4 regions of the Paenibacillus sp. FSL R7-0333 genome follow, and region 2 is predicted to be linked to each of the others. Evidence: riboswitches for the same ligand, from Rfam matches in the RefSeq annotation. Region 2 holds a riboswitch; each other region holds the start of a gene.

What was found. Region 2 has a riboswitch for cyclic di-AMP ahead of MKY86_RS32045 (3D domain-containing protein). Riboswitches for the same ligand answer to the same signal wherever they lie in the genome.
Positions count from the first base shown of each region.
Region 1: another riboswitch for cyclic di-AMP. It lies ahead of MKY86_RS15355 (hypothetical protein); the one in region 2 lies ahead of MKY86_RS32045 (3D domain-containing protein).
Region 3: another riboswitch for cyclic di-AMP. It lies ahead of MKY86_RS15890 (APC family permease); the one in region 2 lies ahead of MKY86_RS32045 (3D domain-containing protein).
Region 4: another riboswitch for cyclic di-AMP. It lies ahead of MKY86_RS01125 (hypothetical protein); the one in region 2 lies ahead of MKY86_RS32045 (3D domain-containing protein).

Region 1 is NZ_JBBOBZ010000001.1:3,698,606-3,706,101, reverse strand. It holds gene MKY86_RS15380 (arsenic transporter) at 1-1,036, opposite strand, end outside; gene MKY86_RS15375 (ArsR/SmtB family transcription factor) at 1,147-1,473, opposite strand; gene MKY86_RS15370 (MarR family winged helix-turn-helix transcriptional regulator) at 1,608-2,057, shown strand; gene MKY86_RS15365 (arsenite methyltransferase) at 2,111-2,917, shown strand; gene MKY86_RS15360 (arsinothricin resistance N-acetyltransferase ArsN1 family A) at 2,939-3,433, shown strand; cyclic di-AMP (ydaO/yuaA leader) riboswitch at 3,780-3,943, shown strand; gene MKY86_RS15355 (hypothetical protein) at 4,149-4,616, shown strand; gene MKY86_RS15350 (3'-5' exonuclease) at 4,636-5,169, opposite strand; gene MKY86_RS15345 (TetR/AcrR family transcriptional regulator C-terminal domain-containing protein) at 5,166-5,729, opposite strand; gene MKY86_RS15340 (NAD(P)H-dependent flavin oxidoreductase) at 5,874-6,848, shown strand; gene MKY86_RS15335 (PQQ-binding-like beta-propeller repeat protein) at 6,925-7,496, opposite strand, start outside.
Region 2 is NZ_JBBOBZ010000001.1:7,434,854-7,442,349, reverse strand. It holds gene yabG (sporulation peptidase YabG) at 1-32, opposite strand, end outside; gene rsmA (16S rRNA (adenine(1518)-N(6)/adenine(1519)-N(6))-dimethyltransferase RsmA) at 107-991, opposite strand; gene rnmV (ribonuclease M5) at 988-1,539, opposite strand; gene MKY86_RS32045 (3D domain-containing protein) at 1,701-2,861, opposite strand; cyclic di-AMP (ydaO/yuaA leader) riboswitch at 3,148-3,376, opposite strand; gene MKY86_RS32040 (TatD family hydrolase) at 3,576-4,346, opposite strand; gene MKY86_RS32035 (HD domain-containing protein) at 4,401-5,684, opposite strand; gene MKY86_RS32030 (AbrB/MazE/SpoVT family DNA-binding domain-containing protein) at 5,960-6,214, shown strand; gene rsmI (16S rRNA (cytidine(1402)-2'-O)-methyltransferase) at 7,346-7,496, opposite strand, start outside.
Region 3 is NZ_JBBOBZ010000001.1:3,810,557-3,818,052, reverse strand. It holds gene MKY86_RS15905 (sensor histidine kinase) at 1-229, shown strand, start outside; gene MKY86_RS15900 (thioredoxin domain-containing protein) at 323-1,081, shown strand; gene MKY86_RS15895 (disulfide oxidoreductase) at 1,078-1,512, shown strand; cyclic di-AMP (ydaO/yuaA leader) riboswitch at 1,739-1,898, shown strand; gene MKY86_RS15890 (APC family permease) at 2,028-3,845, shown strand; gene MKY86_RS15885 (ABC transporter substrate-binding protein) at 4,020-5,057, shown strand; gene MKY86_RS15880 (FecCD family ABC transporter permease) at 5,210-6,271, shown strand; gene MKY86_RS15875 (FecCD family ABC transporter permease) at 6,268-7,302, shown strand; gene MKY86_RS15870 (ABC transporter ATP-binding protein) at 7,344-7,496, shown strand, end outside.
Region 4 is NZ_JBBOBZ010000001.1:261,277-268,772, forward strand. It holds gene MKY86_RS01105 (ABC transporter permease) at 1-629, shown strand, start outside; gene MKY86_RS01110 (AraC family transcriptional regulator) at 678-1,562, opposite strand; gene MKY86_RS01115 (family 43 glycosylhydrolase) at 1,711-3,369, shown strand; gene MKY86_RS01120 (hypothetical protein) at 3,484-3,681, shown strand; gene MKY86_RS01125 (hypothetical protein) at 4,198-4,653, opposite strand; cyclic di-AMP (ydaO/yuaA leader) riboswitch at 4,788-4,957, opposite strand; gene MKY86_RS01130 (WD40 repeat domain-containing protein) at 5,164-6,495, opposite strand; gene MKY86_RS01135 (glutaredoxin family protein) at 6,603-6,845, opposite strand; gene ytxJ (bacillithiol system redox-active protein YtxJ) at 6,842-7,168, opposite strand; gene MKY86_RS01145 (SDR family NAD(P)-dependent oxidoreductase) at 7,397-7,496, shown strand, end outside.

The DNA.
Region 1 (7,496 bases), 3.7 Mb from region 2:
TCATTACGGTAGGCATGTTATTCATTATGGAGGAAATCACTGCGGCAATAAAGCCCATCCCCATCGTTGCTGTGAACAGCCCATGATCTGCAATGGCCTGGATGGCATCAGCTAATACATTCGTAAGGCCCGCATTTCTCAGACCATATACAACAACATACATGCCGATGGAAAAGAACACAATGGCCCAAGGTGCCCCCTTCACCACTTCTATTGTGGGGACAGCGGGACTTTTCCTTGCCATGAGTAAGAAAAAGATCGCGATGATACCCGCCACGACAGATACCGGAATGTTCAGAAATTCACTGACAAAGTATCCCGCAAGCAGAACCGCAAGTACAAACCAGGATAACTTAAACATCTGCTTGTCTTTAATAGCCGCTTCAGGTTTTTTTAGCTGGGAGCTATCGAAGTTTCGTGGGATACTTTTACGGAAAAAGAGATAGAGCACACTGATGCTTGCCCCTAAGGAAAATAAGGTAGGCATTAACATCCGTCCGGCGTATTCCATAAAGGTTAGCCCGAAAAAGTCGGCTGATACGATGTTCACCAGATTGCTTACAACTAGGGGCAATGAGGTAGTATCTGCTATAAACCCGCTGGCAATGATGAACGGAAAAACCTTTTTCTCATCAAAATTCAGCGCACGGACCATAGCCAGCACAATCGGTGTTAGAATGAGCGCTGCTCCGTCATTAGCAAAGAATGCCGCGACTACAGCACCAAGAATGATGACATAGATAAACATCCGCATTCCATTCCCGCTAGCAGCTTTGGCCATATGTAAAGCAGCCCATTCGAAGAATCCAATTTTATCGAGGATTAACGAGATCAAGATGATTGCTACAAAGGCCAGTGTGGCATTCCACACAATCAGCGTAACATCCAGAACATCATTCAAGCTGACGACACCGGCAATTAAAGCGAGTAACGCTCCGCCGCAGGCAGACCATCCAATGGACAGATTTTTAGGCTGCCAAATGACAAAAATCAAAGTGACTATAAATATCAGACTTGCCAGAGCTACCAATGGTATTCCCCCAGTTTATGTCTAACTCCACCCATCCGAGCACTCCCTTCAAAGAGTTAAGTTTAATCTCAGGCATCATTATATAATTATACACTTATATATTCAATAGAAAACTGTCATTCGCAGCAAACAGCATTAGACGGTTTATTCAAATGCAATAAAAGGTCACTCGCATTCGGGGTAAGATTTAGGATGGCCTTAACATGGGGTTTATCTACTATATTTAAAGAATAATAGACCCACTGCCCCCTTTTCTGTTCCTTTACCAATCCGCTGCTTTTTAATTTACGTAGATGCTGACTAACGGCTGGCTGAGAAATGTCAAAGAGATCCACGAATTCACATACACACCACTCTCGCTCTTTTAAAAGAGTTAGAATTGTGAGACGTGTTTTATCTCCAAGGAGCTTTAAATCTTCTGCAAGATCATTTAATGTATCCAATTTTGAATCTCCTCTCTTCGTATATAAGACAATACTTATATTCTAATACCTTTATCATCAATTATCAACTAAGCACAATTTATATTTGCATTTTGCAACTAAATGCAGTATAACTAGTTCAAGAGGTGACAACAATGGAAACTCCAAGAGAACTACTCCAAATCATGAGTCGGCGTTTAGGATTACTCAATAAGGATTGCTGTAGCGTAGGAGGATGTAATCTTTCCGCTACCCAAAGTCATCTGTTATATGAGATCGATCGGAGTCACAATCCTTCCATGCAACAAGTCGCCGAAACACTTGGCACAGATATTACAACCTTCAGCAGACAAGTTCAATCTCTGGTGAAAATGAATTTGGTTAAAAAGACATCTGATCCCTCAGATCGAAGAATTTATAACCTGTCACTCACTCCTGAAGGTAAAATGGTAGCTACAACTATTGATCAACAAATGAATGAATACCTGAACGAGGCCTTCTCACACATGAGTGAGTTTGAAGTAGAAACATTACTACGGTCCATTAAGCTTTTCAACGAATCTATGGGAAAACTCAGCAATTGCTGCGCACCCGTAAAAGGGTGACCTTCTCTTTTACTTGTATATTGCAAATTATTTCAGCTAAGGAGTGTATAATCATGAGCAAGCTTACTAATGATCAAATCCGCCAAAATGTACGGGGCCGCTATCAAAAGATTGCTGTAAGAAACGTTGAGACTTCCCCATCCAGCCGAACTTCTGCTGACAGCAGTTGCTGTGACTCCCCATCTGATTTCAGTGCCATATCTGCTAAGTTGGGATATTCCAGTGAGGACCTCGCTTCAGCTCCCGAAGGCGCAAATTTAGGTCTTGGTTGCGGTAATCCGCAGGCTATTGCTGAACTGCAGGCGGGTGAATATGTTTTGGACCTTGGGAGTGGCGGCGGATTTGATTGTTTCCTGGCTTCCCGGCAGGTAGGTAATGAAGGCCATGTTATAGGTGTGGATATGACACCTGAGATGATCAGTCGAGCAAGAGATAATGCCCTTAAAGGTAAGTTCAGTAACACTGAATTCAGATTGGGCCAAATAGAGTATCTTCCTGTCGCTGATCATTCGATCAACGTCATTATCTCCAACTGTGTAATTAATCTCTCCCCAGACAAACAGCAAGTATTCCGTGAGGCTTATCGTGTTCTTCAGCCTGCCGGTCGTCTTGCCATATCAGATATCGTAACTACAGCTGAGCTTCCTCCTGAGATCAAAAATGACCTGGATGAATTATATTCGGGTTGTATCTCAGGCGCCTCTTCCATTGCCGATTTGGAGATCATACTTCAGGAATGCGGCTTTACTGATATCAGCATTGAACCAAAGGACGAATCTAAAACATTCATTAAAGATTGGGTTCCAGGTGCGAACGTTGACCAATACATCGTCTCTGCTGTAATTAAAGCGAGAAAGTAATCTTAAGGGGGTGTTGATATGATCAGTACATTAACTGTCCGTCAGGCCACACCTGAGGATATTGAAAGCATTCTTCGTATCTACAATCAGGGGATCGAGGACCGGATCGCTACACTTGAAACAGAGATGAAAGACTCCTCATATATGGAATCATGGTTCAACGATCACCAAGGCCGTTTTAGCGTTTGGGTTGCTGAACGCGAAGGTGCAGTCGTGGGCTGGGCCTCACTGAACCCATATTCTCACCGTTGCGCGTATAACGGCGTCGCTGACCTTTCTGTATATATTGATCGAAGCTTTCGTGGGCAAGGTGTAGGCAGCTCCCTCCTAGAGTCCATACACAAGGCGGCAAAAGAAAATAGCTTTTATAAAATTGTTCTCTTTACCTTTCCGTTTAATGAGAATGGTCAAGGCTTGTACCGGAAGATGGGCTACCGGCAGGTTGGTGTATTTGAGAAGCAAGGATTGATGGACGGAGCGTTTATTGATGTGATGATTATGGAGAAGCTACTATAAAAATGAAGATCAAAAGGAGAAGTTCCATCCGCAAACGGAGGAACTTCTCCTTTTGATCTATTCCTACAATCTTACTTTCATGGAGGCTCCGCATATCGGGCCTGTAAACAGGAGGATCTTAAACATTATATCTGATCTTAATATCATGATTAAAGAAGCATTAAGATTCATTTAGCCCCATTTAGGTTGCATTAAAAAGTTAATAAATACGCGATAACTTCAGAAAATCGGGGATGAATGCTAGATTACAAGGGATTTTCTTCATTTTTATATCCTATAGAGTCTTATTTAGTCTCCTAGAGAACTTTCAGCATTTTACAAACAGTGATGCTCAGCGTAAGATTCCTTTTAACAAATGCTGAATTCCCGTCAGGCGGGAAGCGGGGGAACCAAATGGCTGTGACCAGCCGAAATGGGGTGAATCCAAAGAAGATTGAACTCTTCACTGGTAGGACGACTCTCACCGTCCGAATCCGTCAGCTAACCTCGTAAGCACTGGAGAGAGCCTGCATTAACCATGCTTTTTTGCTGCGATCCCGCAAAACCTTTCCATTACACTTATCCATCGTACAGAAAACCAAATATTCCGTTTGGCTTGAGCATGCTGCTGTATGTGAGAATGAAACTGAACTGACAGCCTATGTAGCCACAGCTGAGCAGACCCATAATCTGCAGCGTTATATGAAATCTATAGACAACCTAGGAGGCATTATTCATGATTAACGCCAGACTGTCACGAATCGAGTTGTTCGCATTTAGCTGCCGCCCTTCCTTCCTGCATATTTCAGAGCCTTACGGATGCTGGTATGGGGTGTTGAAGTTAACCTTCGGAGGACAGATCAGCTATGGGAATTGCATTCTTTGTGCGGGTGACAATGCGGTGGATTTAATCAAATGGGGCTCTTTTCTGAAAGAGATATGTCATTGTACTGCAGAAGAAGCCACAGAATACGTCCGGATGCACGGACAAGAATGGGCTCCCAATCAACTTAACATGATCAAGACTGCACTCGATAGTATGTTCATTCAAAATGACCAAATCCGAATGAAGGTAGGAGCCGGATCGGAGCGGTATCGCCATCAAAGGACAGAGCAAAGAATCCATTCAATTAATACGGTGAAGAGTCATCTGAATCCAACCATTTTATTTGCAGAATCGGTATCCTATTATTCACTGCTATAGACATGATCAATTTAAATTATCAAAACTCCAGTTGATCAAAAATCTTAACGAAGATTTTCGCAATGTTCTTGGCATCATCGATACCTCTATGGTGAGTACCTTCAAGCGGCAATTCAAGCATAGTCAAGGCTCTCTCCATGCCTACGCCCCGCTCCCTGCCAATCATCCTCCCGTGCTGATGCTTGAGACTGATATGGTTATCCGTCCATTCACTTGCGATTTGATGTAGTGAACAGTCCTTCTGCAACTGGTTTTTATCATAAAACCCCCAGGAGCAGAGGACATGAGGTTCATTGCCTATCCACTCTTGGAATTGACTTATTGCCTGCGGAAAATACATTGCAGCATCCACATCCGCCTGAGAGATGGAGGTAAGCCGCTTACAAAAATCAGAAAGCTGCGGGCTTAATGCAGGCTTGACAAAAATTTGGAACTCGCTCACAGTCTTGAGCCTTTCATTGAGTTTTACGGCTCCGATCTCGATAATTTCGTTTTGTCTTTTGCGGTCATTTTCCCAACAAGTGGCTTCCAGATCAAAAATGATATAGTTCATACCTGCTCCTTTTCTCTATAACCATTCAGTTTGTCATACAACATTTGCGGCATGGCCCGGAGTGTTCGGTCATTCTGCTCTTCAGGAGTAACGTGCGGTTCACTGAGCAGCCAATGTCTGGTCATATTGGAACAGGCATAAGCATGGTAGTTCAAGGAAAATTGCAGATCTTTCATTACAGGAGCTTGCGCGCCTTGTGACAGTGAAGCCAGAAACAAATTTGCCGGGTATGTCTGGGAATGCTCCAATAGGGAATTTTGTCCACTGTCCATCAGGACTTTTTTATAAAATGCTCTTTTCTCATTAAGCTTTTGAAAGAAAAGAGAGGTGACTTTGCTCCATGATTCGTTTGCGTTTTCCGCCATCACTTTATTCAAATCCGAGGAGTAAATCCAATTGACCAATTCATATTTATCATGGAAGTGATAGTAGAATGTCTGGCGGGGAACGCGGCAGTGATTTGCCAGCATGGTTACCGTGATTTTCTTAAAAGGCACGTGATTTAATAGCTCAATTATGGCTTCTGCAAACATGGTCTTCGTCATATCTTTTGTAGGCATCGTTGATTTCACCTTCCATTCCTATTATGACAAAATGATGAGCAACGGCAAAAAAATTGTCACTTGCCTTCAAGTGTCTATATTCTATAAGACTTAGTTAATTATACAATGCTAATGCATTTAAGTTAATTAACGGGGTGAATGATGATGAAAACAGAAAATCGTGTTACAGAGATGCTTGGAATACAATACCCGATTGTGCAGGCCGCCATGTCCTGGTTGACCGATGCTAAGCTTGTCGCAGCCGTATCCAATGCGGGAGGCATGGGAGTAATGGGGCCTCATGCGGGTTATCAGACGCGGCCCTCCAGTCCGGACGAAGTGGGTCAAAGGATTCGCAATGAAATTCGTAAGATTAAATCATTGACGGAAAAACCGTTCGCGGTAAATCTGTATCTACCTCCGGATGGCCAATCCGATCCATATTCCAAAGCTACATTTGAGGCTGCTGTCGCGGAAGGCGTACGGTATTTTGTGACCGTTGGTTCTCTGAATAGAGCTATGGTCAAAGAAATCAAGGATAACGATAGCATGTGGATTCATCGTGAGCTTACTCCTTCCCCGGAAGCAGCGAAAATGGCTGAGCAGCATGGCGCAGATATACTCATTGCCACAGGGTATGATGAAGGAGGAACCATTCCCCAGAACAAAATAGGCACTTTCTCGATTGTTCCCGCGATCGCGGATGCGGTAAGTATCCCGGTTATGGCAACAGGCGGCATCAATGATATTCGCGGAGTGAGAGCGGCTTTTGCACTTGGAGCTGAAGCGGTATATTTGGGAACACGGTTTATCGCCGCTGAAGAATGCCCTGCTGCTGAGGCAACGAAACAGGATATCATTCAATCCAAAGGTTCAGATCTGATTATGTTATCATCGTATTCACGCTCCACTCCGCATCAATTTGCCCGTGAGTTGGAGGCTATGTACCGCAATGGGGAATCATCTGAAAATATCGAAAAGAGGATCAGTGAAAACGGAGGTGTGTCTAATAGCATGCTGCATGGGAAGCTGGATGAGGGGCCCATCACCATCAATACCGCGATCGATCTGATCACTGAAGTGAAGAGCTGTAAAGCAATCATTCATGAATTGATGGCTGACTTTATTAGGGAGTAGCACAGAACGCCAAAAAAGCCGCTAACAGATAAATATTCTGAAAGCGGCTTAAAATCATGTCCATTTTATTACAACCTTATTTCAATATATGCTTTGAGATCCTATTCTCATTCCAGTCGTATACTAAGACACTATTCTCACGATAGTCCAATATAGACCCTTGTATTCCATTAAATTCGTGAATAGAGGCCAGCGTTTTTGCATCTAAAATATACTGGGAGGTAAGCAAATCGACATATAGGTTTCCTTCTACCGTTTTCTTTGCTGTCGGCAGACCATCTCCCTCAGGCATATTAAAATTCGATAGTACCCTATCCTTTACTAAGCCCTTCTGATTGAACAAGCTTAATTTTTTGGTTTTAGGATTAAATACCATATAATCATCCCCAGCTTGGAAAGCAAACCCAAATTGATCGATTGTTCTTCCCCAGATAGCGGAACCTTTTGGAGATAAAGCTATTAGTTTACGCGTATTTGCTTGATATACTGAAAACACAAAAGTACCATCATCGAGTGCAAAAGCAGTATAAAAGTTGACTCCTGCTCCTTTTGGGAAAGTGTATTGAAATGAGCGTTGTAAGGAAGAGTTGTATACTTCAACTTTTTGAGCATTGCCCAGCTTGGTTAACATCTCTATGGCGATTTGGT
Region 2 (7,496 bases):
GATTTACGAATGACCAAGTCTCCTAGATTCATTACAACACCACCTCTACCCCATGTTATGGGCAAAGGCCCCGGTTGGTTCATCCGCCGGGAGGGTTTTCTGTATTCTATGCGATGCCTGCAGCCAGAAGAACCGCACTGAGCCGCGCATACTCTTCAATGCTAAGCGTCTCTCCGCGCCGCGAGGGTTCAATGCCGGCTTCGGAGAGCAGCGCCTCCAGGCGCTCCCGCCCTTCTTCCGGGAAGAATCGTGCCTTAAGATTATTGGCAATCGTCTTGCGCCGCTGGGTAAAGGACGCCTGAACCACACCAAAGAAATGCTGCTCGTCGGCTACCTCCACCGGAGGACGTTCTCTGACCTTCAGCCGGATCACAGCTGATTCCACGTTAGGCTGCGGGATGAACACCGTACGCGGCACCATACAGACCAGCTCAGGCTCGCTGTAATACTGGACGGCAATACTCAGGCTGCCATACTCCTTGCCGCCCGGAGACGCCGCCATACGCTCGGCAACCTCCTTCTGGATCATGACCACGATATTATCCAGCGGCAGCTTCTCCTCCAGCAGCTTCATGAGGATGGGTGTAGTCACATAATACGGCAGGTTAGCTACGACACTAACCCGGTCCCTGCCCGCGAAATCCTCAGCGAACAGCTCCTGCAGATTCACCTTCAGCACATCGTCATTACGGATCTTTACATGGGGATAAGGCGACAGGACATCCCTAAGAATCGGGATCAGCCTGCGGTCAATCTCTACCGCAGTGACGGCCCCGGCCGTCAACGCCAGCCGTTCCGTCAGTGCTCCAATCCCCGGCCCAATCTCAAGCGCACCGGCTGTGCTGTCCAGACCGGCGGCATCCACAATTTTGTCCAGAATATTCTGATCGATCAGAAAGTTCTGGCCCAGGCTTTTTTTGAAGGAGAATCCGTAACGCTGAATTATCGCTTTGGTTCTTGTTGGGGACGAGATATTCTCGATACCGCTCATGAAGTAATGCCTCCCTGATCAATTTGGGCGAGGGCCTGCGCGAATTCTTCGCGGGTAATGCCGAACATCGCCAGACGTTTGTACAGTTGCTTGCCATTGCAATAACCGATACCGAGCAGATTGCCAAGCTGCATTCTGCGCTCAGCCGCCCGGGGATGCACCATCAGCCCTGCGGCCATAAGCTCATCCAGCCCAATGATGGGCGGCGCCCCCTCGAAGGAGGTATGTACATGCTCCAGCGCATGGCGGATAGCCTCAGGCGAAGCATTCTCTATTCCGATATCTCCTTTGCGGGTTGCATCCTTCTCCGGGATGAAGGCATGCTTGCAGCCCGGCACCTTGGCCGCGACGATTTTGCGGATTCGCTCTCCGGCATGATCCGGGTCGGTAAGAATGATTACACCCCGGCGCTCCATGGCCAGCTTGATCTTGGCAATGACCCTGTTATCCACTGCCGAACCCCCGGTTTCAATCGTATCGGCCTCAACCGCCCGCTTAACGGCAACGGTATCACTTTTCCCTTCAACCACAATTAGCTCTTTAATCATAAATATTTTTACTCCTTACTCCAGAACGCAAAAAGAAGAGGATTCGCTCCCCTTCTTTTTGGCTAAAGAATGTATAAGTGATGAGCGGCAGCTCTCTAAAATTTCGTAAGTGCTTCCCTCACTATATCGTATTAACCGCTAATTTGCAAAAGACTTTACGTTTAGTTCAGCTCCGGCTTCACAGGTCCGATCACATAGAGTGTGCGCGACTTGCGGCCGAAATTACGGGCATGGCTCAGTGAATCGTAATAGACATCCACCTTGTTGCCTTTGATGGCACCGCCGGTATCCTCTGCTCGGCGAAACCCTAATCCTTCAATGTACACCCACCAGCCAATCGGTATAACACTAGGATCTACAGCTATAGTGCGGCCTTCCGTTACGCGTGTGCCGGAGGCAGTACGTGTTCCAATACCCGGTTCCTGAGACGAATACGCAGTCATGGATACGTTTTTGATCATTCTTTTGTACTCGAAATCCACACCAGCCTTACTGGTAACATTGCTGGCCTTTGCGCTGGCTTTAGATGACTTGGAGGTTGTTACAGGTATGGAAACTTTGGCAGTAACTACGACGGGCTTAGGAAGCGGCTTGGTTCCAATGGCAATGATTTTGTCCTTGGTAACCGTCTGTACTTCCTTGCCGATCATGCGCATGGATGCCAGCTCGCCATCTTGATAGATCTTCTCGATGTGCTGGACCATTACGCCAGGCTTACCTGCCTGTGCCACTCTTACGGTTCCCTTGGTCAATGAGGGGTCTGCTGTCTTAATGACCCGGAAAGGCAAATTAGTTGTCCGTTGAACCACATGCTTTTTAATCCGGACAATTTTGATTTCCATGTCTGCAGATACTGCGGTTTCTAGCGAAGGGTAAATCTTGTCTAAGCCTTCCAGGCTGTAGCCCAGCTTGTCGATGGCCTCACCAATGGTATCCTCGGTCGTAAATAACGTCTCGGTCTTTCCGTCTACGGTAAGAGCGAACTTCTGCGCAGTGTTAATCACGATACGGTCGCCGTCTTTTATTTCATCACTAAGGCCAATAGATAATTCATCATGCGCCTGCAGCGAAATCTGTTCCTTAGCCAGCACATCACTGAACAGCGTTTCCCGCGTCTCCAGTGTCTGTACCTGTCCGTCTATTACTAGGGTAATTTCTTTTTTGCTCTGACCGTGTACGTACAGCAGTATTAACAGTGCGATAACAATCGATGCCACACCGGCAAGTAAAACTACGCGGGGATTCACTTGCTTCAACCGTAATGCGAAAGACCTGCTGGATGATTGCGAATCATGGGATACCTCTGGTTGGAATACGCCCACTCTCTCCATCCTCCTTACATAGCCCCGTCGTCCAAGTTAGTTCAAGGTGACTGTATCACTTCTGACGAAACTAGGTTTGAGTTTGCAACAGGATACGCCCGCACTTGCTTCAGCGTTTCCTGCTCATGGATCGCCTGCTCGGCATAGTTACTCCGGAGATCTGTTATATAACAGTATGCCGGGAGCATTCTCATTATTCAAAACAAAAGAAGCCTAAAAAGAGCTCATAGAGGACTCTTTCGTGGCTTCCCGGTGTCGAATACGTCGGAATGCTTATGCACGAGGTTTCCTCTCTTACTTGCGCTTACGGGGTTAGCTGTCGGGTTCGGACATAAGAGAGACGCCCTATCTCAGGTCACCCGCTCACGGCGGTTGCCCTCAAATTCACCCCAAAGACCACGTAAAGAAATCAAATAATGCCTGCGGCAATTCTGTGCCAGTACTCTTGTACGTTCATGCGGCAGCGCATTATTGGTTCCCCCGTTCTCCATACGGAGACTCAGCGAGACGATCCATGAAATTAGTGACTGTCACAGTTACAACAGCTCACTGCACTGAAAAGATGATATCCTGTTTTGATACATGTTGTAAAGGACGATTCAACCACGTTTACGTAAAAAAATGATTAAAATATTGTAATAATCGGCCGTTTTTCCGTCATAAAAGTTTAATATATCCGCTATACTTCATTTTTCGCCGCTTTTACTCCTGTTTTCAGAGTATCCCAAATCGTTCCAGTGCGTTCGCATACGTAATTTCCGCCAATTCCTGTAATTCAATCCCTTTTATTGCCGCGGCCGCCTCCGCTACCAGCCTCACATGAGCGGTCTCATTTCGCTTGCCCCGGAAGGGGTGCGGAGTCAGATATGGGGAGTCAGTTTCGATCAGCAGCCGGTCCAGCGGAGTCTGGGCAAGCACCTCTTTGGGCACCCGGGCATTCTTGAACGTAATCGGTCCTCCAAAAGAAAGATGGAAGCCCAAATCAAGACACATCTTGGCACTTTCCCAGCTCCCGGAGAAGGAGTGCATTACGCCGCCAACCTCGCCCGCCTTCTCCTCACGGAGTATGCGGATCACATCTTCATGAGCATCACGGTTATGAATACAGATCGGCATCTTCAGCTCTCGGGCCAGCCCGATCTGCTTGCGGAATACTTCATGCTGCACATCCTTAGGAGAGGTATCCCAGTAGTAATCAAGTCCAATCTCGCCGATGGCAACCACCTTGGGATGAGCGCATAAGGAGGCGATCCATTCCAGGTCTCCGTCCTTCATCGTGATGGCATCCTGGGGATGCCAGCCAACGGCTGCATAAATATAATCATATTTCTCGGCAAGCTGCATGGTAGTCGGTATCGTATCCCGGTTAAAACCGATGTTGATCATCTTGCTGACGCCGGCTTCCAGCGCCCTGGCAATGACCTCTTCGCGGTCTTCGTCGAATTGTGGAGCATCCAGATGGGTATGGGTGTCGAATAACTGCATTACATTACATCCTTTCGGCCTGTTATTGTATCTATAATTCCAAGCTTGATCTGCTTATTTGGCAAAAATCTCTGCGATGGACGGCGGCAGCTGTGGAAGGGCTTTCTGCAGTCTGTCCTGCGGAAAATACAGATGGTATCTGCCGCGGTGAATACCACTGATAGAGCGAACAATATCCGAGACCTCGGAGATTTCCCTCAGCCGGTCATGCTTGTCCAGAAGCAGGATCTGCTTGCTGTCAAAGCCGTCTCCCGGACGGAACACATCATAGGGAAGATCGGTGGGATAATCAATTTCCAGATCATAATCGGGCCGGAGTCCCGCACCGGCGAAGCTGCGGCGGATTTCGTCAATCGTGTCAGAATCCAAATGCTCCATCTCCACATATTTATACAGTTTACGATGGATAAACCGGCTGCACAAGTCGCTCAGGATGTCATCCTCCTCCAGCGTCCACTGCATGAAGGCAGTCTGCATCAAGGCTTCATCCAGCAGCAGGTACTGCCCTACCGTTACCTCTCCGCTGAATAGATCACTTAAGGGCTCAATCATGAAGCGGAAGGCATGCTGCTGCTGCACCAGCTCCTTGGCCCGGCGGAGAATCTGCCTGAGAATAATCTCAGAGCTGCGGGTTACCGGGTGGAAATAGACCTGCCAGTACATCTGGTACCGTGACATCAGGTAATCCTCAATCGCATGCATCCCCGATTCCTTCACAACCACCCGGCCGTCATAAGGGCGCAGCATCCGCAGAATCCGGTCGATGTCGATGGTTCCATAATTCACCCCTGTATAATATGCATCCCGGAGCAGATAATCCATCCGGTCCGCATCCAGTGGTCCCGACACCAAATTGACAACAATTTCATGCTCATAGGTTTTGGAGATGACCGAGGCTACTTTACCGGGGAAATCTTCAGCCACATCACGCAGAATAGCCGTAATCTCTGTATCCTCCAGAATGATACGGCAGGTCCAGTCTTCATGATCCATTTCGAAAGCTTCTTCTATAGAATGGGAGAATGGGCCATGCCCCAAATCATGCAGCAGTGCCGCACACAGGGTAAGCAGTCTCTCCTCCGGCATCCAGTCCTTATAGCCGCTCCGTTCAAACTGGGAAATAATCCTCCGCGTAATCTCATATACCCCCAGAGAATGGGAGAACCGGCTGTGTTCCGCCCCGTGAAAGGTCAAATAGGAGGTGCCCAGCTGCCGGATGCGCCGCAGACGCTGAAATTCCCTAGTGTTGATCAATCTCCAGATAATAGTATCCTGTACGTGGATGTAGTTGTGAACCGGGTCCTTAAATACCTTCTCTTCTGACAGTGGTTGCTTCATGAAATCATCTCCTTTTCTTGTTTTATATAATATATTGTCGCTATTTGTCGAATATTAGCGATTCATATACTGCCAAATCGACAAACATCTTCATAAGCTTTTTAAGAGTGATTTGCCCGATCAAACGCGGAATAAATGTGGTCTCAAAAGATTTCTTAAAATTAGCCTGAAAAAAGGTTGACTGTTTTGGGAATGGTTGGTATTATAAATATCATAAAACAGTGAAGAATGTCGAATAATGACGCTTTTGAACATTGAGAGGAGCAACGATTGTAATGATGAAATCAACAGGAATTGTACGTAAGGTAGATGAGCTTGGACGGGTCGTTATTCCAATTGAATTGCGTCGCACCCTGGGCATTGGAGAAAAAGATGCGCTCGAAATTTACGTGGACGGTGAGCGGATCATGCTTAAGAAATACGAGCCTGCTTGCATTTTCTGCGGCAATGCTGAGAATGTAACTTACTTCAAAGGTAAAATTGTTTGTCATGAATGCATTTCGGCTATCCCTACCCCTGTGACAAACTAAAATAAATAGGGTATAATAGGAACTAATCCAATTGTTAATTCTAACCTTTTTATATCTCCTTGGCCTCCCGTTCGCGCGGGAGGTATTTTTTTGCGCTATTTTCGGCGACTTTCCCCGGATGCCCCTTTTTCCTACCCTGTCTGCTTCCTAAACCTCACATCTAATTCTTAAACCTCTGATTCTTACCCTCCCAAACCCTCCCTGCAGGGAGGGCCCCAAGGGCCCCGGCCCTCTGGACACCCGGAAGCTTGGTGGAATCTCTGCTGCTGGCGCGGAAGGAAGCGGGTTTCGGCGGTGGACCGGCCCCTTTCGGCCTCCCTGCGGTGATCCCTCAGGCCTTGCCATGCGAAGGGTTTCGCCATAGTCAGGTGCCTATGGCGGCTGCGCCGGGTGCTCCCGTGCCATGGATGAGCAGATCGCTCTCCCTGCGGGATACGCTTACCTGTAGAGTCACTAGCGGCTTTGGTGCTGGAGGGTTACTGGATGGTTACTGGCTGCTGACTTTCTTTTTGCCAGAACTTGCTATGTGGAGCGACTAGTACAGTGTCGGATTTAAAAGGGTGCATAAGCTTTGTGAACTCAGGGGTTCGTGTAATGAAACCCTATCACCCCAAAAAATCTAACGGACCGAAGAGACCTTATCCCTACGAGAACGCCACCTTTTGCAGCGTAACGGACTCAGGCGACCTTGTCATCTTTCTGCGAGACGTTTTGGAGCTGAATTGCAGGCGATAAGGTCCTTGCGGTCCGTTAATCGCCCAAGTGACGACTTTCTTCCCGGATAAGAGCACCTCAGTCCGTTACGCTAAGCCAAACGCCCCTAAGGTGAGAATCATTATATAAGAAAAATGGTCTTGAGAAATTTGGATAACTGTATTCTGTACAGCTATTTATTGCTAAAACATCCATTTGATCATTATAAGTGTACTTTGAACACTTATATCCACATAATTCCTCTAAAAGATTCATTCTCCTATACATATAAATGTATAAACTACAACTATAACTAATAAAAGGAATAATACAATCCATATAAGTGTATGGAATACATTTATTTCATTGGGTGCTCAGATGATTAAACCCATTTTTAGGTTTTTACTGGAATTTAAATAACTTCAGCACAACAGTGTTCTAACTCCGCTCCAGGAGTTCATTATAAATATCGCGCTTGGACAAGCCGCGGTCGGACGCTGCCTTTTTCATCGCATCCTTACGTGTTAAACCTGAAGCCTCATAGTGGGCTACATGCTCCCCGGTACTAAGCTGACGCCACCAGGAAGAC
Region 3 (7,496 bases), 3.6 Mb from region 2:
AGTGGACGGGTCGCATACCCGCAAGTACCCGGGTACGGGTCTGGGGCTTGCGATCTGCAAGAAGCTGGTGGACCTGATGCAAGGAGAGATCTGGGCAGAGCCGGCAGAAGGGGGCGGCACACAATTCTTCTTCAGAATTAAGCTGCAGTCGCAAGAGGATTCCCCGGAAGTATTTTTCGGCAAGGATACAGGGGAGGGGGAGTCAGCAGAGGAGAATGAAGCCGTATAAGACAGCGATTGCCAACAAGAGAGTTAACATTATATAATTTGAAAGTAACTATTCTTTTATCACGACAGTCCAGAGGACGGAAAGGAACTCTCTTTGAGCAAAACGAAAAAGAACCGTGTCATGGCTCCCCAAATGAGCAAGCAGGAGAAGCGCAGGGCAGAGCAGGAGCAGCAGAAGCAGAAAACGAGAATTCTGATCGTGAGTACGGTGGCCATCGTTATTATTATTTTTGTAGGCTTATTCATGCTTGCTTCCAAGGACTCTTCGCCTGCCGGCACAGACAGCACGCCGGTTGCCTTCAATTACAGTGAAATGATGCGGCTTGGCAAGGAGGATGCTCCGGTCAAAATAGTGGAATTCGGCGACTTCAAATGTCCGGCTTGCGCCCAGTTCACCGGTGTCATCAAGCCGCAGATCGTTCAGGGCTATGTAGATCAGAATAAAGCAGCCTTCTATTTCGTGAATCTGGCCTTCATCGGTAAGGATTCGAGAACGGCCTCCCTGGCAGCCCTATCGGTGTATCATCAGAACCAGGAAGCGTTCTGGAAGTACTTCGATGCGATCTATGCCAATCAGGGGAATGAAGAGGAGGAATGGGCTACGCCTGACTTCATGGTGAGTCTCGCCAAGCAGCTGGAACTGCCGGTGGATTATGATCTGCTGCGCAAGGATATTGATGACCGCACCTATGAGAAGGAGCTGGACCGGGATATTCAGCTTGGCTCCGATACGGGCGTAACGAATACGCCATCCTTGTACGTGAACGGCATCAAGGTGAAGGAGCCTTTCAATTTGGAGGCGATTGACGCCCAGATTCAGGCAGCAGCAGCGGGAGCAGGGGCCGCCCAATGACCGCCTTCTCTGCCTTCTGCCGGCGTAACTGTCTCTACTTGGCCTGGTTCGTCTGTGTGGTTGCTGTAGCGGGAAGCCTGTATCTCAGTGAGGTCCTGCATTACGAGCCCTGCAAGCTGTGCTGGTTCCAGCGGATCTTCATGTACCCGCAGCTGTTCCTGCTGGGGATCGCCACCTACCGGGCGGACAAGCGGATCATTCCTTACGTGCTTCCCCTTAGTCTGATCGGCGGGAGCATCTCTATTTATCATTATGCGGAGCAGAAAATTCCGGCGCTCAGCAAGGTGCTTCCCTGCACCATCGGCGTACCGTGCAACAAGGATTATCTGAACTGGTTCGGATTTATAACGATCCCTCTGCTTGCACTTATAGCCTTTGCCTTAATCTCCATTCTGCTCTGGACAGGACGCAAAGAGGAGCCGGCAGAGTAAGAAGCTGACGGGCAGAAGGAAGAGAAGAGAATACCCTTAATTTTAGCAAAAAATAATAGGCAAAAACCCTGTAAAATCACGTGGTAAAGGGATAATGAAAGAGAATGAAAGATCAAGACATACCGGATGATGGATTTGGTTGTTTTGAGTGCTTTTCATTCTTTTTTCATTTGTTTCCACGCTTTACGGAAGACGTGTTGTAGCTTAATATTAGTCCTTGTGAGAAGTTGAATATGCGCTGAATTTTCCGGAAGGAAAAACGGGGGAACCACACTTTGGCCAAGGCCAAAAGGGGTGAATCGGAGCAGGCTACCTGACCTGTAACCGTAGGGCTACCACAGTCCGAATCCGCCAGCTAACCTCGTAAGCCACTAGTGGGATAATGACCATGCACACTAAGGCATGCGGATCATTTCCGTATGCTTATTTTGGTGCCTGCATTTATGAAATCCACTTATGAAAACAGCGCAGGGAAAGCCCATTTCAACTTAACCAAGAGAGGAACTGTTACTACAATGGTAAGCAAGGTAAAACGACTATTGATCGGGCGTCCGATGAAGTCGAACGAACTCGATCATGAAAAGTTATCCAAGGTGAAAGCACTGGCTGTCCTGTCTTCTGATGCGCTCTCGTCTGTAGCCTACGGAACAGAACAAATTCTGATTGTACTGGTGGCCGCCGGGTTCACCGCTATCTGGTACTCCTTGCCAATTGCATTAGCCGTATTGGGCCTGCTGGCTATTCTGATTCTGTCCTACCGGCAGACGATCTTCGCTTATCCCCAAGGCGGGGGCGCGTATATTGTCGCCAAAAGCAATCTAGGGGTTCATACCGGCTTACTGGCCGGCGGCTCTCTGCTGGTGGATTACATTCTGACGGTGGCGGTAAGTGCCTCGGCGGGGACGGATGCAATCACTTCAGCTTTTCCAAGTCTGCATAATCATACTGTCCTCATAGCGGTATCTGTTATCGTGCTCTTAACAATTGTTAACCTGCGGGGAGTGACCGAATCGGCCTCCTTCATCGCTATCCCGGTCTATCTGTTCGTTGTTTCCATCTTCGTGCTCATCATCTCGGGGGTCTTCAAATATATGACCGGCGGCGCCCATGCCCATGTTCCTGAGATTGGCTCGGCGGTATCGAACGTGAGTATGTTCCTGCTGCTGAAGGCCTTCAGCTCCGGCTGTTCGGCTCTGACCGGGGTAGAAGCGGTCTCCAATGCTATTCCTAACTTCAAAGCGCCCGCGGAGAAAAATGCAGCCAAAACGCTGATGCTCATGGGCCTCATTCTCGGGGTAATGTTCACAGGTATTACGCTGCTCGCTTACTGGTACGGTATCATGCCTGATGAGAAGGCCACGGTGGTCTCACAGATTACCGAATCTACCTTCGGCCGCGGCGGACTGTACTTCTTCATTCAGGGGATTACGGCGGTTATCCTGTTCCTGGCAGCCAATACGGCGTACTCAGCCTTCCCGCTGCTGGCGTTCATGTTCGCCAAAGACAAATATCTGCCCCATGCCTTCATGGTGCGCGGCGACCGGCTGGGCTTCTCCAACGGTATTATTTTCCTCGGTGTCATGTCGGCTGTGCTGGTGGCGGCGTTTCACGGGAATACGGAAGGACTCATTCCATTATATGCAGTAGGGGTATTCATTCCGTTCACGCTGTCGCAGCTGGGCATGATGGTCCAATGGTACAGAACGAAGCCGAAAGGCTGGCAGAGCAAGTTCGCCGTCAATACGGTGGGGATGCTCACTACATTAACGATCACCCTGATTTTCATAATCACTAAATTCTCCAGCGTGTGGATGGCCTTTATCTTCCTGCCGGCTGTTATCATCGTGTTCCACCGGATTCACCGCCATTATATGAATATTGCCGATCAGCTGCGGATCTGTCCGGCTACCGATAAGCCTTGTATCAAAGGAAGCACCGTAGTCGTTCCGGTCGCCGGTGTGACTCGCGCTGTACTGCATTCGATCAGCTATGCGAAGTCATTGACCGATAATGTGGTCGCTGTATATGTGGGCTTCGATGAAGAAGAGATTCACAAGATGGAGCAGAAGTGGGAGGAGTGGAACCCCGGCGTACGCCTAATCGTCCTGCGCTCCCGCTACCGCAGCATTATCCGCCCGCTGGTGAAGTTCATCGATACAGTAGAGTGGAAGACCTCTTCAACCGATCATATTACCGTCCTGATTCCGCAATTCGTGACCAAGCACTGGTGGCAGGCGGTGCTGCATAATCAGACCAGCCTGTTCATCCGCTCTTATCTCATGAATCAGAAGGACATTGTCATCGCCACGGTTCCTTTCCATCTGCATAAATAATATAGAAGATTATAGGAAGACGGCTGTTTCTGCTTGATGCGGAGACGGCCGTTTGGTCGTTATTATAAGTTATTGGTTGACATAGAGAATGAGAATCAATATCATCAGTATAGACAAGATGAAGGTAACAGGGCTTTTGCCAATCATGAGGGTAACATACTGGAGGGGTATTCAATGTTTTCGTTCAACCTGCAAGGATCAAGAAGCGGGAAGCTGGCGGTGGCCGGACTTATGACTACAACACTGCTGCTGTCCGCTTGCGGAAATAATAATAGCAACGCAGGCAGTAACGGTGGATCAGGCACCGCACCTGCGGCAACCGCAGAAGCGACTGCGGAGGCCACAGCGGTACCTGCAGCAACTGCAGCACCCGCTGTGGAGAAGACCGTAACGGATGCAATGGGACATAAGGTGACCGTTCCCGCTAATCCGCAGCGTGTAATTGCTTCTTATCTGGAGGATTATCTGGTAGCACTCGGCGTGACTCCGGTTGCCCAGTGGTCTACGAAGAATGGTACTCAGGCTTACCTCGCTGCTGAGCTTAAGGATGTTCCGCCGATCAGCTATGACCTGCCGCTTGAAGCGGTTACCAGCTTCACGCCGGATTTTCACATCGTCCAGTCGGAGGGCTCGGTTCAGAACGGTCTTTATGACCAGCTGAATAAGATTGCACCAACCTATGTACTCGGCGATGAGGTCAGCAGTGACTGGCGTGCGGCCTTGCTCAAGATCGGTGAGCTGCTCAATAAGACACCGGAAGCGGAGAAGGCTATTGCAGACTATGACCAGAAAGCGGCTTCGGCCAAAGCGGCTGTATCTGAGGCGATTGGTGATGATTCAGTAGCGGTCCTGTGGCTGGTGTCTAAGAATTTCTTCATCGTGGACGAGACCCGCAGCAGCGGTGCGGTATTGTATGGCGATCTTGGAGTGAAGCTCCCAAATCTCGTGACCGACATTCCTGCAGAATCCAGAGCACCGTGGAACCCGATTTCACTGGAGAAATTATCTGAGCTGACTGCAGAGCATATCATTCTGGTGAATAGTGACAAGGCAAGCGGAGCTGAGATTACAGAAGGTGCAGTCTGGAAGGGAATTCCGGCCGTTAAGGCAGGGAATGTTCATGAATTCGGCAAAGATACCAGTTGGCTGTACAGCGGCCCTATAGCCAATTCCAAGACCATCGATGATATTCTGAGCAGTTTTGTAAAATAGGTTCTTTACCGGCCGGAGAATAGTGCAGGCTTTTATATCCTCAGGATATAGAAGCCTGCCTCTTTTTTAAGTTGAACAATATTCATATCTTTGCGATAATGAGAATCATAATCATCTATATTTCCCTAATAATCCTGATAAGGAGACGGCATATGGCTTCATCCACAGATTCTGCTCTACAAGCTCCTTCTGTTGAAGGGAACACATCTGTCCGGTCGCGGCCGCTTGCCGCTGCTGTTATTCTGGTGCTGGGAATAGCAGCGATTGTCTTCGGCCTGATGGTATCCGTATCGGTCGGTGCGGCGGATATCCGGCTGGTTACCGTATGGGAGGCGGTGTTCCGGTTTAATCCGGAGCTGCCCCAGCATCAGGTCATCCGGGAGCTGCGGATTCCCCGGGCTGCCGCAGGAGCGCTGGTCGGCGCATGTTTTGCCGTTGCCGGTGCGATTATGCAGGGGATGACCCGCAACCCGCTGGCGGATTCCGGACTGCTTGGTCTTAATGCAGGTGCGGGCGTTGGACTGGCCCTGGCTTTTGCCTTCGCGCCAACATTATCCTTCGCGTACATCATGCTGTACTGCTTCCTTGGAGCGGCTGTGGCCTCACTGCTGGTATTCGGGATCGGTTCGCTCTCCCATAGCGGATTGACCCCGCTTCGGCTGACCCTCGCCGGTGCGGCAGTAAGCGCCATGCTGCTGGCGGTCAGCCAGGGCATTGCTATCCTGTTCAGCCTCTCCCAAGATATCGCCTTTTGGATGGCCGGGGGGATTGGCGGAGCGAGCTGGAAGCAGCTGCAGGTAATATCTCCTTGGGTCGCGGCGGCCCTGATCGGTGCGCTGATGTTGTCGCGTTCGATTACGCTACTGAGCCTGGGCAGGGATGTTGCAGCAGGTCTCGGACAGCGCACCGGTCTGGTACAGACTGCAGGGATGATTATTGTCGTCATCCTCGCCGGAGCGGCAGTCTCCACGGTGGGGCCGATCGCTTTTGTCGGATTAATGATTCCGCATATTACGCGTTACCTCGTCGGGGTTGACTACCGCTGGATTATTCCCTGCTCAGCAGTCCTTGGAAGCATTCTGGTCCTGGTGGCCGATATTGCGGCCAGGATGATTAATGCGCCATACGAAACACCAATAGGTGCCTTAATTGCAGTATTCGGCGTACCGTTCTTCATCTATCTGGCCAGCAAACGCAAGGGGGAGCTGAAATGAACCGTTCCACCTCATTCCCCCCGGCCAAACCACGCCATTCCAGAGAGGCTGGTATTCTGACACTGCTTGCTGTGCTTATCGTCATTCTGTTTCTGGTCAGTATGAATACCGGCTTAATGCGTCTGTCACCGCTCGAAGTTCTACATACCCTATCCGGCAACGGCACCAAGCAGCAGCAGCTGATTTTGTTTGATTTCCGGCTGCCGCGCATCGTGATCTCCTTGCTGATTGGTGCAGGCTTCGCGGTAGCCGGTGCAATTCTGCAAGGCTTGTCGCGTAATGCTCTGGCTGAGCCTTCCACCCTGGGGATCAATGCCGGAGCCGGATTCGCCGTTCTGATCTTTATCTCCTTTGTACCGGCTACTACAGCAGCTCCGATCCTCGTGCTTCCGCTACTGGCGCTTGCAGGGGCCTCGCTTACTGCAACACTGATCTACTTCCTGTCTTACAGGAGGGAGGATGGGCTCTCGCCGACACGGCTGATCCTGATCGGGATTGCTGTGGGTGCCGGGATATACGCTTTTCAGCTTATTTTGTCATTAAGACTCGACCCGCAGAATTATCAGTTCGTAGCTATCTGGCTGGCCGGCAAAATCTGGGGCGGAGACTGGCGGTTTGTGCTGGCCCTGCTACCCTGGATATTGATCCTGCTGCCGTTCGCATTTTACAAAGCCCGGGTGCTCAACGTACTGAATCTGGGCGATGAGCTCTCCAAGGGACTGGGCCTGCCGCTCGAACGGGAACGGCGGTGGCTGCTGGCTGCGGCTGTTGCGCTGGCAGGAGCCTGTGTATCGGTAAGCGGCAGCATTGGTTTTGTCGGGCTAATTGCGCCGCACCTGGCCCGCAGGCTGGTCGGCCCGCGCCATCAGATCCTGCTGCCTGCGGCTGCCCTGATCGGAGCCCTGCTGCTGCTTACGGCAGATACGATCGGTCGCTGGATCCTGCAGCCTGCGGAGGTACCTACTGGTATCGTAGTGGCGATTATTGGAGCACCGTACTTTTTATATCTTTTGGCCACATCGAAAGCGTAATACAGGGATGTATATATTAAAAAATCTAAGGAGTGTTTATCATGTCGGAACGTTTAAATACAGAGCAGCTGAGCATCGGATATGCGGAGACTATGATTGTAAAGGGGCTGAATCTATCGCTTCCGACAGGGAAGATTACAGCGCTTGTCGGGGCGAACGGCTCCGGGAAGTCCACGATTCTGAAGACAATGGCC
Region 4 (7,496 bases), 7.2 Mb from region 2:
TTACCTCGGAGAAAAGCTCGCGCATTATGGAGATTCTCATCACCAGCGCCTCGCCACTCACTCAGATGTTCGGCAAGGTCATCGGAATCTTCCTCGTCGGCCTGATGCAGATCGTCATTATCTCGGCTGCCATCGTGCTCAACCTGATGCTGCCGCATAATTCCACGATCCTGAGCGATTTCGACCTGAATCTGGGACAGCTTAATGTCAGCATGATAGTCTATGGCTTCATCCTGTATATCCTGGGCTACTTCCTGTACGCGCTGATGTATGCCGCTGTCGGTTCAATTGTCAGCCGGACAGAGGATCTCGGGCAGGCCGTGATGCCAGTCATGATGCTGGGCTTCGTCAGCTTCTATCTGCCGCTGTTCAGCATCTCGAACCCGGATACGCTGCTGGTGAAGGTAGCGAGCTTCGTCCCGTTCACCTCTTCGCTAAGCCTGCTGCTGCGGATCGGGGTCGGGGAGGTCGCCTTCTGGGAGATCATGGTCTCGCTGGCGATCCTGCTGGCGACAACCTTCCTCTTCGGCTGGCTCGCCGCCAAGATCTACCGTACCGGCGTCTTGATGTACGGCAAGCGCCCTAGCATCAAGGAGATCAGAAAAGCGATGAAGGCTTATAAAATCTAAGGAATATTTTGTAGGAAAGCCCGTCTGGTTTAATGGACGGGCTTTTTGCTATACACCATTATTTTTACGATAGTCGGAGGGGTTAATTCCCGTCCATCTTTTGAATTGTCTGCTGAAGTGAGAGAGGTTCTTGTAGCCTAAACGACTTGAAATCTCATTTAAAGATATCTTGGGCTGCTGTAGTAATATTTTGGCTTCCTGCAGCTTTAAGTCAGATAGATAGGTGCGGGGCGACATCTTATATATTTTTTGAAATACCTCTAATCCATAGTTGGGGCTTATTCCTAGCGAAGCAATGATGGGCTGGATGTGAATGGTGTAATCCGAATTTCCCTGGGTGCAATTTTTCTTAAAAGCCCTTTTGATGGCTTCGGCAATTTCTTTGGCATATTTCGCTGTGGTCATGGATTCGTTGGCACGTATCTCCGTCTGTACCGGCTGGATATCTACAAGCACCTCCAATAACTCGAACAAGACCATTTGTGCTTTTAGCTTTGCTTTGGTGAACGACAACTCAGGCTCATGCAGAATATCGATCCATTTTTGAAGGCATTTTTTCAGCTGGCTATGATACAAATGGGAGGACTTATAGACCCAGTCACAGTTCTTCATAATTCGCATCCGTAAGGAAGGCTCGTCTATATCAAAATGAGCGCAGAAATAGGTCATCGATGTAGCGGAAATGCATTTATTCGTATGCTCGAACCCAGGCGGAATCAGCAGAATATCATCACTGTTCACAATGAATGGTTCATGATCTATCCTAGTCTCTTGAGCCCCATCCAGCACAATTAGAATCTCAAAGGCATGGTGGGATTCTGTAGTCATGCTCCAATCGGCAGGAACGGTCTGTGTATGTGCGCCAAAAAAGCGTATATTCCAATCAATGCGCGGCAGCAGCAGCGTCTGTGCACCTGTGAGATAGCTATTCATATGTTCCAATTTGCAGCACCTGCCTTTGATTTGGGTAAATCTAGCCGTACTCATCCCATCGCATAAGTACGTTAGTAGTTATTATAATATACATAGACAACAGGAAAAGGGTAAATAATATGGCTAAACAGCGAAGGGAAGCAGAAAAATGACAAAGATTAACAATCCTATAATCCCTGGTATGGCACCAGATCCATCTATTATAAGAGTCGATGATGTATATTATATTGCGACATCCTCGTTCCATTGGAATCCCGGCGTTCAAATTTTCAAATCAACCGATTTAGCCCATTGGACGCTGATTGCCTCCGCATTACATAAAGGCGAAGTGAATCTAAGAGGCACCAATACTCCGGCCGGGATCTGGGCGCCGCATCTATCCTATGATTCTAGGGCGAAGCGGTACTGGTTAGCTTATTCGCATATGTTGAACATGGCAGGCCGTGAATTCAACTCGGATTCCTATGCCATGTGGGCAGAAGATATCCATGGACCCTGGTCGGAGCCCATCTATCTGACATCTATAGGCTTCGATCCGGCGCTCTTCCACGATGAAGATGGCAAACACTATGTGTCCATTCTTGAATGGGAGACCCGTGAAGGGTATCAGGCGCCTGGACATATTGTGATCGCTGAATTTGATTTGAATGACGGCAAGCTGGTTGGACATTGGCACCGGGTGACGCAAGGCTTCACCAGCCGCGGCTGTGCTGAAGCACCGCAGATCTATAAATATAGAGAGATGTACTATCTACTATTAGCAGCTGGCGGAACGGGTTATGCTCATGGTGTTGAACTGGGGCGTTCGGAGAATATTTTTGGTCCCTATGAACCGCATCCGTCGGGAGAGCCGATTATCACCTCCTCGCCGCGCCATCTATTTTCACTTGGCAATCCGGATGCCGGGCATTTTGAGATGTATAATCCAAGTTCAATTATGCAAAAAGCAGGTCACGGCTCATTAGTGCAAACTCAAACAGGCGAATGGTATATTGCTCATCTCATGTCACGCCCTGTGGAAGGAACGCTAATGAATCCATTAGGCCGTGAAACCTCTATTCAAAAAATGCATTGGACAGAGGATGGCTGGCTGGAAATGAAGGATGGATCCAATATAGCGAAAATGGAAGTTGAGGGGATGACAGGTGTTGAATTAGAGGCCGATGGAATCTCTCATGACGTATTTGATGATTTTAATCAGGAGAAATATGATCTTCATTTTCTGACTCCGTACCGGGACCAGCAAGCGGCATGGGTGAATACGATTGAACGTCCGGGTTACTTACGAATTCATGGAGAGAATTCTTTTTTCTCGCAGATCAATCCGGCGATTATGGCTACGCGTGCAACCTCCCTTCATTATGAAGTGCAAACCAAGGTGGAGTTCCACCCCGATCATTACTCGGAAACGGCCGGTCTGGGGCTATACTATGATTCGAATAATTGGCTGTATGTTCACTTGACCCACTCCGAATCAGAGGGCACCGTTCTGTATGTACTGCAGGCCAAGCTGGGAGAGCGCATCGAGCTGGTCCACAATTACATTCCAGTCCCTGAAGACACAGCGGAGCTCAAGATTATCTATCATTCAGGCATCGCTAGTATCCTTTACCGCTTCGGGGATAACGGGGATTGGCAAGTTTTTGTAGAGAATATTGATGCTCTCTATCTGTCGGATGAAGGCGTGAACGGGGAGCCGGGGGAGATTGGCGGATTTACAGGCTTGTTCAATTTCATCGGTTCCGTGGATGCTCACCAGCATGACTCCTTCGCTGATTTTGACTACTATGGAGTGAAGAATTACTAGCCAAGGACGCCATACGTTCTTCCGCCCGGGTGTGCCCGGAGCCGTGGTGAACTGGTGAAAACGCCGGAGATGGTGTACCTTAGTAGTATTAGTCTTTAGGAGTGGTGAATGGTTGTGAAGAAAAGTAGACAAACCCCCGTGCTGGTCGCGGCCTCTATCCTGCTCATTATTGTTAGCAGCCTGATCCCTTCGGATCAGTCGACTTGGTTGGGGGCGTTACAGACCCTTCTGCTGGGAGCCGGACTGCTCGGCTGCTGTATGGCTTTTTGGCGGTTTGCCAAGGGCGGCAAGGGTGGTAAGGGCAAGAGCTGAGTTCTATGTACTGAACGGCCGGTGGAGACAGGATCACTGCATGGGATGGTTGAGCTATGTAAGGTGAGCCAAGCACTGTATGAGCGCTGGCGCTGAGAGTCAAGGACTAAGTCGCGGCGGATGCTGCGGCTTTTTTTGATAGATAATGAATTTATATGTTTTGGGGTCCCCGCAAAAGTACCTGAGTCATCATCGAAGCTAAAGCCCCACTTTGTGGGGGGATTTTGCGGACTCAGCGGCCCTTATTTTGTGAAAAAGACTGATTATCTTCCCGGTGCGGACTGAGAGGACCTTAAAGGGCTGTATGGAGCGCAAAATGAGGCGGAATTGGTTAATTAAGCGCCCCTCAGTCCGCATGGCCTTCGGAATGGTCCCATTTGCTGAAATAGCGGATCTGTAGTCCGCATGGCCCGCTATCCATCTCCTTTTGTCGCATCCGTACCCTAATTCCGCCACATCCAACTCATTCCGCCGCACTCATTTCTATATCCCGCATATCCCGCGTTATCCCCCACCTCAACCCGCCGAAGGGCGGTGGACCGCAGGCAAGGCTGAATGTGCGGCTGCCATCTGTTCGCGTATTCCTCTGAGCCGGGCTTTGAGCTCGGGGACGCTGCACTCAAGGATCTGGCTGATGTCGGAAAGGGGGAGCTGGATGCCGTACCATAAGGCACTGGCAACGTGATCGTCCCAGCTCAGCGGCGCAGAAGCGCAGCGGCCGCGGTCGTGGGCGAGCACTGCGCATTGGCGGATGCACTCTCTGTAGGCAGCCGCAGCAGCGCCGTCACCTGAGAGGCTGCCCTTCAGCCATAGTGTATGGAGTGCTACGAAGGTGGCGATTGCAGCTTGTTCGGCGCGGGCGCCTTGCTCCAGCAGCAGGCAGCTAAGCGCATAGACGGGACCGCTATATTGCTGGGTGTAGGGGTTGAATCCGGCAGCGGCTGTTAGTTTGGGCGATAAGGGGTCAGGCATGTGGTCACATTCCTTCCTGAATCTATACTGTGCAGTTCATTCCAGCGCGCAAAAAACCGCAGGCAGAGGAGGACCTCTGCCTGCGGTTGTGGGTAACAGGCTTAAGACGCCTGGCACAAAAGCGTGGCGGATCAGGGCTCTCTCCTTACGCTTACGAGGTTAGCTGTCGGATTCGGACGGTGAGAGTCGCCCTACCTGCCGGAGACCTGCGCGTGGCATTCTCCTTCGGATTCACCCCAAGTCGGCCTGACGGCCGGATGGTTCCCCCGTTTTCCACATGACGGAAATTCAGCGTGCATGCATATGCTCATTTTCATGAATGCGTTCATTTGCTTTCAACACGAATCATACTCTCTTCAGAGGGGGTTTGTAAAAATGGAAAAGAGTGCTATTCGTCTTATTTTCAGCAAATGGCTGAATGGATGTGCATAGGGAAGCCAAAACACCTATATGTAGCAGATTATCTGCCATTTATCTCGCTCAAGCGCTGTTTTTTATTTTTGGCAGAGCTCACCACCAAAGCGACTCATTCTGATTCTTCCAGGCAATAATCCGCTTCATCTCACGAACGGTTCCTGTTGTAATCTCATAGTCGCTGCGTTCAGTGGCATGAAGGTCCAGGAAATGCAGCATCCCTCCATAAGTCCCCACGGCCAGTATGGTCTCATCAGGATTGACAGCTAATCCAGAAATGGTGCTTCCGGCATAATAACGCCACAGCTCCCGCCCCTCTGCATCAATGAGCCTCAAGTATCCATAGGCATCGCCAATGACAACACCGTCCTTCAGTGCCGCCGCCGCATATACCCGGGCTTCCTCGTTAACGACCGGATATTCCTGATCGGACGAGAGTTTACCTGACTCCGCATGTTCAAGGGACACAGCAAGGGTAACGCCATTATAGAAGTGGCAGGCATTGTACCACACGCTGTGCTGGTCCTTCGTAAATATAGTATAGTGCGGGTAACTGGATTCCGGATTGAATAAGTGAACCTGCCTTAAAGTTGTGTCATATAAAAGATGATCACTGCCCTGGCTGCCATAGGCAATCCATCTTCCATCCGGAGAGACGGCACCATGCGGCATGTCAATTTCAATATGCTCCATCTCATCTGCTTTATATTCTTCGAGATCAGGATGCAGCAGCTTCACCTCCCATAGCTTCTCCTGCGATTGCTGGACCAGGAATATCCCCTGGCTTGTAACAAGCAATAACGCTTGGCCCCCGTTAAAAGGAATGACTTGCTCCAAGGGTAACTCCTGATCCAGGCTGTCTATGTCCAAAACGGGGAAGTCCGGGTCCAGCGCTTGAATCGTGCCATTCAGCTCACGCCATGTGAGATCTGCTACAACTTTTCCTTGTAGAGTGCTGTTCATGGATTGCATAATGGTAATGCCTTGAGTTCCGGCGAGTGCATAGAACTGATTGTCAGGAGATGCCCCAACCAGGCTAAACTCGTCGAATACGGAAATAACATCCTTATGTACAGCCACAACTGCATTCTTCTCCCAAGGTGAGCCGGTGCTGAACACCACAGCATCATCACTTATGAAATGGATACCGCGAATCGCCTGCATCTCCTTCTGGAAGTGCCCGGAGAGCGGCCACGTTGCCGCCGGTAGTTGCTCCCGCAGCTCAGCAATCTCACCGTGCTCATTAGCTCCTCGAATCATCTTATAGATTTTGGCGGCGAGGGCGCCGCGTGTATCCTCTGCGGGTTCGTTTCCCGCTTTGTCCCAGCCTTCTGTCAGTCCCTTATGTACGAATTGATTGACGTCGCTCACATAACGTTGTCCTTCTTCACGCCATTTGGCGGCACGCTCATCCTGTAGCCACTTCAAAGGATCAATCCTCCTTGTCCAGATATATATAAATATACAATTATTTCATCGATGAATCGCAAAAAAAAGGCGCTGCTCCTGTTGAGAGGACAGCACCTTTGCGTATATTACAGAACAGCAGCATCCATAAGCTCCTGAAGCTCAGGGAGATTGAAGCCCTTGACCGCCCGGTCCCCGGATACGGTGACTGGAATGCCCATGAAGCCCAGCTTCTCCACTTCCTCCTGATAGACGGAGCTGGTCATCACATCCCGGACCTCGAAGGGAATGCCCTTGCTCTCCAGCAGCTGCTTGACCTGATTGCATTCGCCGCAGCCGGAGGTCGAATAGACAATTACGTTCGCGCTCATTGTTCCACTGCTTCCTTTATCGCTTTTTGGGTAATCTTCCAGTGTGAGGTGTTCCAGCGGACTTCGCTGTCCTCCAGCAGGAAAATCTGCGGGGATTCATGCTTGATCCCGAAATCCTCAGCAATCTGATTGGAGACAGGACGGTCTTCGATCACATGAACCACGGCTGCAGGCGTATCTGAATGCTGTGTATAGGCCTGGAACTCCTCGTTGGCCTTGGCGCTGATCGGGCAGGTGGTGCTGTGCTTGAAGAGCAGTTTTTTGCCAGGCTGCCCGATATATTGCTGTAGTTCTTCCTTAGTGTGAATTTGTTGAATAGACATTGGAGGATCACCTTCCTGGGTAAGAGTTAATGAAACCTGTTGTCAACAATTGTGTTGTTAACAACTATTAATCATGATTGTAGCATAGTTCAAAATTAAAGCAAAAGTAAAGTTCTGCTTAGCCTTCCCCTCCCTTGAAGGATGTTGTTAAAGGCCTGCGGCCATGCTAATGTGGGAGGGATGAACCTAGGCTCGGTGCATAATCATGCAGATATGAGGGGGGAGCTTATGAAAAGGGTTGCTTGTGTTACCGGTGCTGACCGTGGACTGGGATTGTGCCTCGTTCGATCTCTTTTGGAGAGTAAGTACATGGTGTTTGCCGGACAGT